DNA from 2 places in the Paraburkholderia phenazinium genome. Region 2 is predicted to be linked to the other one. Evidence: riboswitches for the same ligand, from Rfam matches in the RefSeq annotation. Region 2 holds a riboswitch; the other holds the start of a gene.
What was found. Region 2 has a riboswitch for glycine ahead of gcvT (glycine cleavage system aminomethyltransferase GcvT). Riboswitches for the same ligand answer to the same signal wherever they lie in the genome.
Positions count from the first base shown of each region.

Region 1: linked by a shared signal. The riboswitch ahead of BUS06_RS35060 (D-amino acid dehydrogenase) and the one ahead of gcvT (glycine cleavage system aminomethyltransferase GcvT) in region 2 are both predicted to bind glycine.

Region 1 is NZ_FSRM01000002.1:3,390,130-3,394,820, reverse strand. Features, by position in the region: gene speB (agmatinase) at 1-258, shown strand, start outside; gene BUS06_RS35070 (MFS transporter) at 284-1,588, opposite strand; gene BUS06_RS35065 (MarR family winged helix-turn-helix transcriptional regulator) at 1,585-2,118, opposite strand; gene BUS06_RS35060 (D-amino acid dehydrogenase) at 2,218-3,450, opposite strand; glycine riboswitch at 3,492-3,605, opposite strand; gene BUS06_RS35055 (LysR family transcriptional regulator) at 3,893-4,691, shown strand, end outside.
Region 2 is NZ_FSRM01000001.1:619,872-624,562, reverse strand. Features, by position in the region: gene gcvP (aminomethyl-transferring glycine dehydrogenase) at 1-1,308, opposite strand, end outside; gene gcvH (glycine cleavage system protein GcvH) at 1,384-1,764, opposite strand; gene gcvT (glycine cleavage system aminomethyltransferase GcvT) at 1,829-2,947, opposite strand; glycine riboswitch at 3,032-3,193, opposite strand; glycine riboswitch at 3,240-3,343, opposite strand; gene BUS06_RS02980 (YdgH/BhsA/McbA family protein) at 3,498-3,845, opposite strand; gene BUS06_RS02975 (oxidoreductase) at 4,075-4,691, opposite strand, start outside.

The DNA of each region.
Region 1 (4,691 bases), on a different contig from region 2:
GCGTATCTGACCTTCGATATCGACTGCCTCGACCCGGCCTTTGCACCGGGTACGGGCACGCCGGTCGCAGGCGGCCTGTCGTCGGCGCAAGGGCTGGCGATCGTGCGCGGCCTGACCGGTGTGAATCTGATTGGCGCCGATGTCGTGGAAGTGGCGCCGGCCTATGATCAGAGCGAGATCACCGCGATTGCCGCGGCGCATATTGCATGCGATGTGTTGTGCCTGTGGCGGCAGCGCAAGGTAGCCGGTACACGTTGATGCTTCAGCGGCACTGACGTTGGCGTTAGCTCGTGGAGGACGCTCCGCGCGGCTGACGCCGGCCCTCGAGCAGACCCAGCGTGTAGACGGCGAGTGCGCCGCTCGCCAGCGCCAACTGCCATATCAGCATGTCGTTGCCGAGCGCTTTCATTGCAAAACCGGCGAGCAAAGGGCCGACAATCGAACTGGCGCAGAAAGTCAGCGAAATCAGCCGCATATTGCGAATGAGTGCGGCTTTCGCGCCGGAGGCCGCGGCGTAGACACCGAGCGTGAGGAATGCGCTGTTCAGACCGCCTAGCAGCAGCGCGCTCGCGCTGAGCAGCCATGAAGCGGGCGCTGCGAGTCCGAATGAGACAATCGATAGCGCACTGATTGCGGCGCAAAACATGACCGCCGTCGGCAGGTCAGTGCGATCCGCTAGCCAGCCGACTGGAAACTGCAGGACCATGCCGCCAACGCCGAAACAGGTCAGCAGTGTGGCGGTCTGTGTGACGCTTAGGCCGCGGCCATTGGCGAAGAGGGGAAAGAGGCCGAATAGCGCGCCATCGCCCAGGCCGCCTACCACCACGACCACCATGCCCAGGGCGATCAGCGGGTCGATACCGTTTGCCTGCCTGCTGGCGGCGTGCTGAGCGGACCGGGCGGCCTGGAGAGCATCGGCGGCTTCGTCAGATTCGGTATCGTCAGGAACTTCATCAGGAACTTCATCAGGAACTTCATGAACCCCGGACGCGCGAGCGAGTTGGCTGCTTTGTGTGTTTGCGTCACCGGCGGCATCGGAACCTGCCAGCCAGAGCGGGACGGCCGCGGCGAACGTACATGCCGCGCCGGCTATAAAAATGATCGGCCCGTCGACCCCGCACCACGCAGCAAGCGCTGGACCAATCACCCCCGCGACGGCGATCAACGCTTCGTGCATGCCGACCACGCGCCCGCTGGCATCCGCAGGAACCAGCCGGTAAAGCCAGGTCTCGTTCGCGATCCAGCGCAGCCCCATGCCGAGTCCGATCAGAAAGCCGGGGACGATCCATAGAGGCCAGGTTAGTGCGCGGATGCTGGCGAAGGCGATGACCGTTGCCGCCAGCGCGAGCAACACGGTGCGCCTGGCGCCGAACCGCTCCACCAGCCGTGGCGCCGAAAGCAACCCGGTAAACATGCCCGCCCACTGAACTGCGGAAAAGAGCCCGGCTCGCGGTGCGTCGAGCCCTTGATGAGCCAGCCACACAGGCAAGACCATGAAGCCGATGCCGAACTGGCCGATCTGCGTGAACGCCGACACGGCGGTCAGCGCTCCAATCGCACGCCAGCGTGCAGAGACCGCGGAATTCATGCGCCGCTCCGCTGTGGCATGGGCAAGCCCTGGTCGCGGCATTCGACCGGGCAGCCTGCCTTCAGGCAAGGGCCCTCGTCGCACAGACGACACAGCTGCATGGCATGCGCTGGATCACGCGTTTCATGCCAGAGAATCTTGATCAGCAGGTCTTCGAACACGATGCGTTCGTCCGCGTCGAGACGGCTGACCACGCGCTGCAACATCCGTTCGCGCGCGGTCTGCATGCGCTTTGCTTCACGCTTGCCGGTGGCGGTGAGGGCGAGCGCTACAGCGCGCTTGTCGGGGCCGGGCTTTTTCTCGATCAGGCCCGCTTCGACGAGCCCCGCCACCGCACGGACCGCCGCCGGATGCGAAAGGTCCACCGCATCGCGCAGTACTTCGATGGACGAATCGGGGTACTGGCCAACGGCGTTGAGCATGGCGCGCGCCGTGGGGCCGGCGAGGGCGGCCACGGTGTTCAGCGCGTTCATCTCGTCTGTCACCAGCAGGGCGAGTACGCCGAGGAGGTTTTCGGTGCGCTGCGTCATGACGATGCCTCAACGTGTGCAGTGTGCATATATGCATGATGCACACGTTGAGGCGAGAGCGCAAGCTGCTTCTGAACGCCGGCGAGCAGCCGGAGAGGGCTAGGCTGCGCGCCGGCTGGTCTGCTCGATTACGTCCGCTACACCTGCAGCCGTGGCCGCCGAAAGCGTCCAGCCGAGATGTCCGTGGCCGGTGTTATAGAACACGCCCGGCAAACGGCCTTTGCCCACCTTCGGCAACATGCTCGGCAGCATGGGGCGCAGACCGGCCCACGGTATGACGCGCGACGTATTCACCTGCGGAAAATAACGGCGCGTCCAGTCGACCAGCGGCGCAATCCGTTCGGCCCTGATATCGCGGTTGAAGCCGTTGATTTCAGCGGTCCCCGCCACGCGGAAGCGATCGGCGCCGAGGCGGCTGGTGACGATCTTCGCGCTGTCGTCGAGCAGGCTGACCCACGGAGCGCCTTGCTGGCTCGCTTCATCGTCGAGACAGACGGTGATCGAATAACCTTTGACGGGGTAGACGTTGACGTGGTCGCCCAGCATCGAAGCGAATTCGCGGCTCCTGACACCGGCGCACACCACAACCCGCGCAAACGACTGCTGAAACGGCTGCCCCGTTTTCGTAGCCGCAATGCTGAATGCGCCAGTCTGATCACGCGTGATCGAAGCAATCTCCGTGTCGTAATGGAATTCGACACCTTGGCGTTCGCATGCCTGAGCGAGACCGCGCGTGAACTTGTGAATATCGCCGGTCGAATCGGACGGTGTAAAGAAACCGCCGTGGAAGGTGCCGTCGAGCGCGGGCTCGATCCGGTGGATTTCGTCAGCGCTTACGGGCTCGCGCTCGAGACCGCCTTCCTTGAGCAATGCATTCACCTTCGCGGCTGCATCGAACTCCTTGCGGGTTTTGTACACGTGCAGGATGCCGCGCCGTTCGAGGTCGAAATCGATCCCCTCGCGTTCCGCCATCGAAAACAGATGCTGCCGCGCGGCAATCGCGAGCCGCACGGTTTCAATCGTGTTCGCGCGGTAGTGCGGAATCTGCCGCAGAAATTCACCCATCCACGAGTACTTGTGCCAGTTCGGCAGGGGATTGAGCAGGAGCGGTGCGTCGCGGGTCAGCATCCAGCGCAGGCCCTTGAGGACCGTCGCGGTGCTGTTCCACACTTCCGCGTTGCTGGCCGAGAGCTGGCCGCCGTTGGCGAAAGAGGTTTCCATCGCGGCATAGCGATGGCGTTCGAACACGGTGACGTTGAAGCCGCGTTGCGCAAGGGCGTAAGCGGTCGTGACGCCGGTAATGCCGGCGCCGATAATGGCGATACGTGACATGTCATGGTCCAGAGTGAGTGAGCACGGCCGTTTCCGGCTTCCATGCCCCATCTGTCCATGTACCTGAGAGTTTCTTTCCGTGCGCATCCCGTTGCCGGGCGGACGGAAATCCCCTTCGGTGGGCGCTGAAAGCGCCGCTCTCCAGATGTTCCCGCTGGGCGGTCCTTGTGCCTGAGAGTTTCCGGGGCGGTTGCTCCGTCGGCGCCGCCACCGCCTTTCGGCGTGACAGTCTCTCCCGCGACAGCGTGTAGAACGGCGTAAAGGTAGCCTTTCCCAAAAAATAGGGCAAGCGATTTTTGTAATGCGGCCTGGTTCGAACATCAGGATGACACGCGGCCCGGCAACCATGCACTGGATTCGCCTGACATTTGCGAAATATGCATCAATCGTATAGCCTTTGCCCAGGCTCACCCGCCTCCAGCAACCACCTACAGCCGCCACCGTGAAGGACATCCTCTCCCTCAAGCTTTACACCCGTGTCGCCCGTCTTGGCAGCTTCTCCGCTGCGGCGCGCGAATGCGGGCTGTCGCAATCGCAGGTATCGCGCATCATCGCCGATCTGGAAACCGACCTCGGCGCGCGGCTGCTCACGCGGACCACGCGTGCCGTCGTGCTAACCGAGGCCGGCGCCGAGTTCCTCGCGCGTCTCGATTCAATCCTGATCGCGCTCGAAGACGCCGAACACAGCGTGCGCGATGGCGGCGAACTGCGCGGCATGCTGCGCATGAGCATGCCGGCCAGTGTGGCGATTCGCGAGGTCATCCCGCGTCTTACACCGTTTCTCGAACTTCATCCGGAGCTACGTCTGCAGGTTTTGCTGGGCGACCGTCCGCAGGATCTCGTCAAGGATGCGGTGGATGTCGCTATCCGGCTCGGGCGGCTGGTCGATTCGAGCGCAACCGCCACGCTGATTACGCAGATCCAGCGCGTGATCATCGCCTCGCGCGACTATGTGGACCGTTATGGCGCGCCGGAGAGGCCGGAGGATCTCACGCGGCATCGCATCGTCGGCGGGCCGGCGTCGGTGGTCCCGTCGGGCTGGAAATTCGAGCGTGCGGGCGAAGAGGTGGTGGTCGATCTCGAAGCGCATTTTTCGACCAACGAAAACGAGGGCGCCGTCGCTGCCGCGGTAGGGGGCATCGGCATTACCTCCACGACCGAATGGGCGTGCCGGCGCGAGCTGGCCGACGGTTCGCTCGTCAGGCTGCTCGCCGACTGGACGACCGACGACGTCCCAGTGC
Region 2 (4,691 bases):
GATGCCGACGCGCGTGTCGCTCACGCGGCGCAGATTGATGCGCTTGGCGACCGCCGCGTCGTGCAGCGCCTGGGTGCGGGCGCCGGTTTCGAACGTGAGCGTGTCGAAGAACGTTTCGTTGACGAGCGTATAGCCGAGCTTTTTCGCACCGGCCGCGAGCAGCGCGGCGACGCGATTCACACGCTGGGCGATCGTCTTCAGACCTTGCGGGCCGTGATACACCGCGTACATGCTGGCCATGATCGCGAGCAACGCCTGCGCGGTACACACGTTCGAAGTCGCCTTTTCGCGGCGGATGTGCTGTTCGCGCGTTTGCAGCGCGAGACGCAGCGCGGGTTTGCCCTGTGCGTCGACGGTGACGCCAACGAGACGGCCCGGCATTTGCCGCTTGAATTCGTCGCGCACGGCGAGATACGCCGCGTGCGGACCGCCGAAGCCGACCGGCACGCCGAAACGCTGCGTGTTGCCGACAGCCACGTCGGCGCCCCATTCGCCCGGCGGCGTGAGCAGCGTGAGCGCGAGCAGATCGGCGGCAACCACCACATAGCCGCCGGCAGCGTGGACAGCTTCAGCCAGCGCACGGTAGTCGCGCACATCGCCGTTCACGCCCGGGTATTGCAACAGCACGCCGAAGGCGTTGGCGTTCGCGGCATCCGCAGCCGGGCCAACCTTCACTTCGATGCCAACCGGTGTGGCGCGCGTCTTTACCACTTCGATGGTTTGCGGCAGCACGTCGTCGGCGACGTAGAACACGTTCGACTTCGGCTTGCCCACGCGTTGCAGCAGCGTCATCGCTTCGGCGGCGGCGGTGGCCTCGTCGAGCAGCGATGCGTTGGAGATGGCGAGGCCGGTCAGGTCGATGATCATCTGCTGGAAGTTCAGCAGCGCTTCGAGACGGCCTTGCGAGATTTCCGGCTGATACGGCGTGTAAGCCGTGTACCACGCCGGATTTTCAAGTACGTTGCGCAGGATCACCGTCGGGGTGTGCGCGTTGTAATAGCCCTGCCCGATATAGGAGCGGAACACCTGGTTCTTGTCGGCCAGCTCACGCAGCGCAGCGAGCGCTTCGGCCTCGCTCTTCGGTTGCGCGAAGGGGCCGAGCGGCAGCGTTTCGGTGCGGCGGATCGTCTTCGGAATCACGGCGTCGATCAGCGCGGCGCGCGAGGCGAAGCCGAGGGCTTCGAGCATCGCCTGGCTGTCGGCCGAATCCGGGCCGATATGCCGTTCAGCGAAGGCGTCATGCACTTCGAGCGCGGCGAGCGAGAGAGGAGTGCGGTTCATCAGACGATCCGGGTGTTCGAGCTTCATGGGGTGTTCCTGGCGGCGCGGCCATCCGCGTTCGTCGGACGCCGCACCTGACGGTTAAAGCGGGTTTGAAATAACTTACTCGCCGATCGACTTGCTGTACGCGTCGGCGTCGATCAGGCGGTCATGCGTCGCATCGGCTGCCGGCTTGATCTTGAACAGCCAGCTGTCATACGGCGTGCTGTTGACGGAGTCGGGCGTGTCGGCGACAGCCGTGTTCGCTTCGATGATTTCGCCCGAGACCGGCGCGTAGATATCGGAGGCGGCTTTCACGGATTCGATGACGGCGACGGTGTCGCCGGCGCTAACGGTTTTGCCCAGTTCCTGGACTTCGAAGAAGACGATGTCGCCGAGCGCTTCTTGCGCGTGGTCGGTAATGCCGACCGTCAGCGTGCCGTCTGCTTCGGTGCGGACCCATTCGTGCGATTCGGTGTATTTCAGATCGGCCGGGATGCTCATCGGATGCTCCTGTGCGGTGTGTACGGTAAAAACTTAAAAAGGAGGAAGCGCGCGCAACGAAAGCTTAAGCAGCAAGAACTTTGCCGTTGCGCACGAACGGCAGTTTTACCACGCTTGCGGGAAGGGCTTTGTCACGGATTTGCACGTGGACGACATCGCCGGGCTTCACGTCCTTCGGCACGCGTGCGAAGGCGATGGATTCCTGCATGGTGGGCGAGAATGTGCCGCTGGTGATTTCGCCTTCGCCGTGCGGCGTGACGACCTTCTGATGGGCGCGCAGCACGCCGGCAGCCTTGCCGTTTTCCTTTTGCAGGATCAGTCCGACGAAAGCGCACTGGCAACCGTCCGCTTCAAGTTTCGCCTTGCCGACGAAGTCGCGCGGCGAATTCAGATCTACGGTCCAGGCGAGACCGGCGTCAAGCGGCGAGACATTGTCGTCCATGTCCTGGCCGTACAGGTTCATGCCGGCTTCGAGGCGCAGCGTGTCGCGCGCGCCGAGACCGGCGGGGCGCACGCCCTGGCGCACCAATGCGTCCCAGAACTCGCAGACGGACGTGGAAGGCAGCACGATTTCGAAACCGTCTTCGCCGGTGTAGCCGGTGCGGGCAACCATCAATTCGCCGAACGGCGTGTTCTCGACGATGGCGGCGTTAAACGGCTTGAGGAGTTCGGTGGACGTACGGGTGGACGGCGCGACTTGCCAGACCTTCTCGCGGGCGTTCGGACCTTGCACGGCGACGATCGACAGATCGCGGCGCGGCGTGATGGTCAGGCCATAGCTGCCTTCGCCGTTGAGCTTGCCGAACCAGGCGATGTCCTTTTCTGCGGTGGCAGCATTGACCACCAGGCGGAAGTGGGTTTCGGAGAAGAAATAGACGATCAGATCGTCGATGACGCCGCCGTTTGGGTTCAGCAGGCAGGTGTAGAGCGCTTTGCCCGGCGTTTGCAGCTTGCCGACGTTGTTGGCGATAGCGTGTTCGAAGAACGCGCGGACGCGCTCACCGGTGAAATCGACCACACACATGTGCGACACGTCGAACATACCGGCGTCGGTGCGCACCGCGTGGTGTTCGTCGATTTGCGAGCCGTAGTTGACGGGCATGTCCCAGCCGCCGAAATCGACCATGCGGGCCTTCAGCGCGCGATGGGTGGCGTTAAGCGGGGTGTGTTTGAGTTCGGTCATCAGGGCCTCAGGCAATCTCGACGGATAACAAAAAGGCCATGCGGCTTCATTCCTCGCGGCCAAAAGCCTGCGAGCGATGCCATGCATGACCCCTCTGTCCTCGATACCTGAGAGATTGCGCTGCCGTGCGGGTTTGCAAGTGACTGCAAGCCATCACGGTGAAGCGCGCGCCCCTTCGGTGGGCAGCCTGCCTGGCTCGACGATGGTCGATGCCGGTGGCTACTGCCGCTCTCCAGAGTGCAAAAAACCGGTGCCTGATGAAGCCCGGACGATGCCGGAATCAGACGGGTTCTTCGACGCAGCCGGTCCTTTTGCCTGAGAGTTTGTGGGTGTGCCCCTTCGGCGGCGCGGCCCACAAAAAACATGGCGGCCAACGCTCTCTCCCGACGCGTGCGGCGAATGTACGCGAGGCCCCGAGGCTTGTCAAATGAAGGCTTTGGAGAGCTATGCGGCGGTGCAGCGGGCGGCGCGAGCGCCAAAAAAAAGCGCGGGGAATGACCCCCGCGCCTGTGCTTTCACAGCGAATTGCTGAACAGATTGACTGAGCGGCTTACTCGCCGATTGCGTGTGCTGCGCCGTCGAGTTCCTGGTTCAGCACGCGTTGCTCTTCGCCCGACAGGCCACCACCATGCTGGGCAGACATGTCACGCGCTTCCTGACGGATCACGTCGAGGCGGTGATGCAGCGCGCCACCTTGCGGGGGCGGGTAGTAGCCTTGATTGACGTGATTGTCGATGCGGCGGCTCAGGTTGTCGGCACGGCCGTAAACCTGATTCAGGCGCTGAACTGCGATTTCGTGCGGGTTAGGTCCCGGGGGCGGTGCCTGTTGCGGGACCACACAGGCGGCCAGCGAAGAAACCAGTGCCAGACTTGCCAGCGCACGGGTGAAACGTTGCATGCGTACTCTCCTTTTGTTGGTCGGAGTTAGCGCTTGAGCGCTTACTCCGGTCCCATGCAGTTGCCTGCGGTCGTCGTGGTCTTGATCGACGGTTAGATCGATATCGTGAAGCAACGGCTAGCCGCAGCCACACGATGACCTGAATTCAGAAACATATTGTAACGGACCGTCCCTTTCGGAACTGTTAGCAGCGGTTGTCAGCATGTAAGCTGCGACTTGCGCGGCGATCTCAGCGAATTCGCTCGAAGGGCAGGCGCCGGCCTTCCTCTTCGCTGCGCGCGGCCAGTTCGATGATCGTCATGACGTCGACGGCGTCCTGAGGACTAACCGGGAAACGCTCGCCATCGAGGATGGCTGCCGCCAACGAGCGATAGAAGCCGATATAGTCGCCGTCGCGGGTCGGCAGGGCGCGTTCAGTTTCCTGATTGCTCGCGTCCAGTACGCGCAGCAGACCCGCCGGGTTGCCGCCAGCAAAACCGGCGTCACCCGGGCGCAAACCTGCTCGCAACTGATCTTCCTGGGTGTCGAGTTCACGCTTGACGTAGCTGCCGCGCGTGCCGTCGATTGCAAAGCGCGGCGGCGCGAGCGCGGTGAGGGTGGTTGCGTGCAGCACGACTTCGAGATCCGCGTAGCCCAGCTGCAGATGAACGTAGTCGGTGGCGCCCCCGCCATCGCGATGCGTTTTGACGGTGGCCGACACCGTGGCGGGCGTGCCGAAGAGCGCCAGCGCCTGGTCGATCAGATGCGGCCCGAGATCGAACAGCAGGCCGCCGCCGCGCGACGCTTCCTCGCGCCAGCGCGGCCGCACATCCGGACGGAAGCGGTCGAAATGCGACTCGTAGTGGG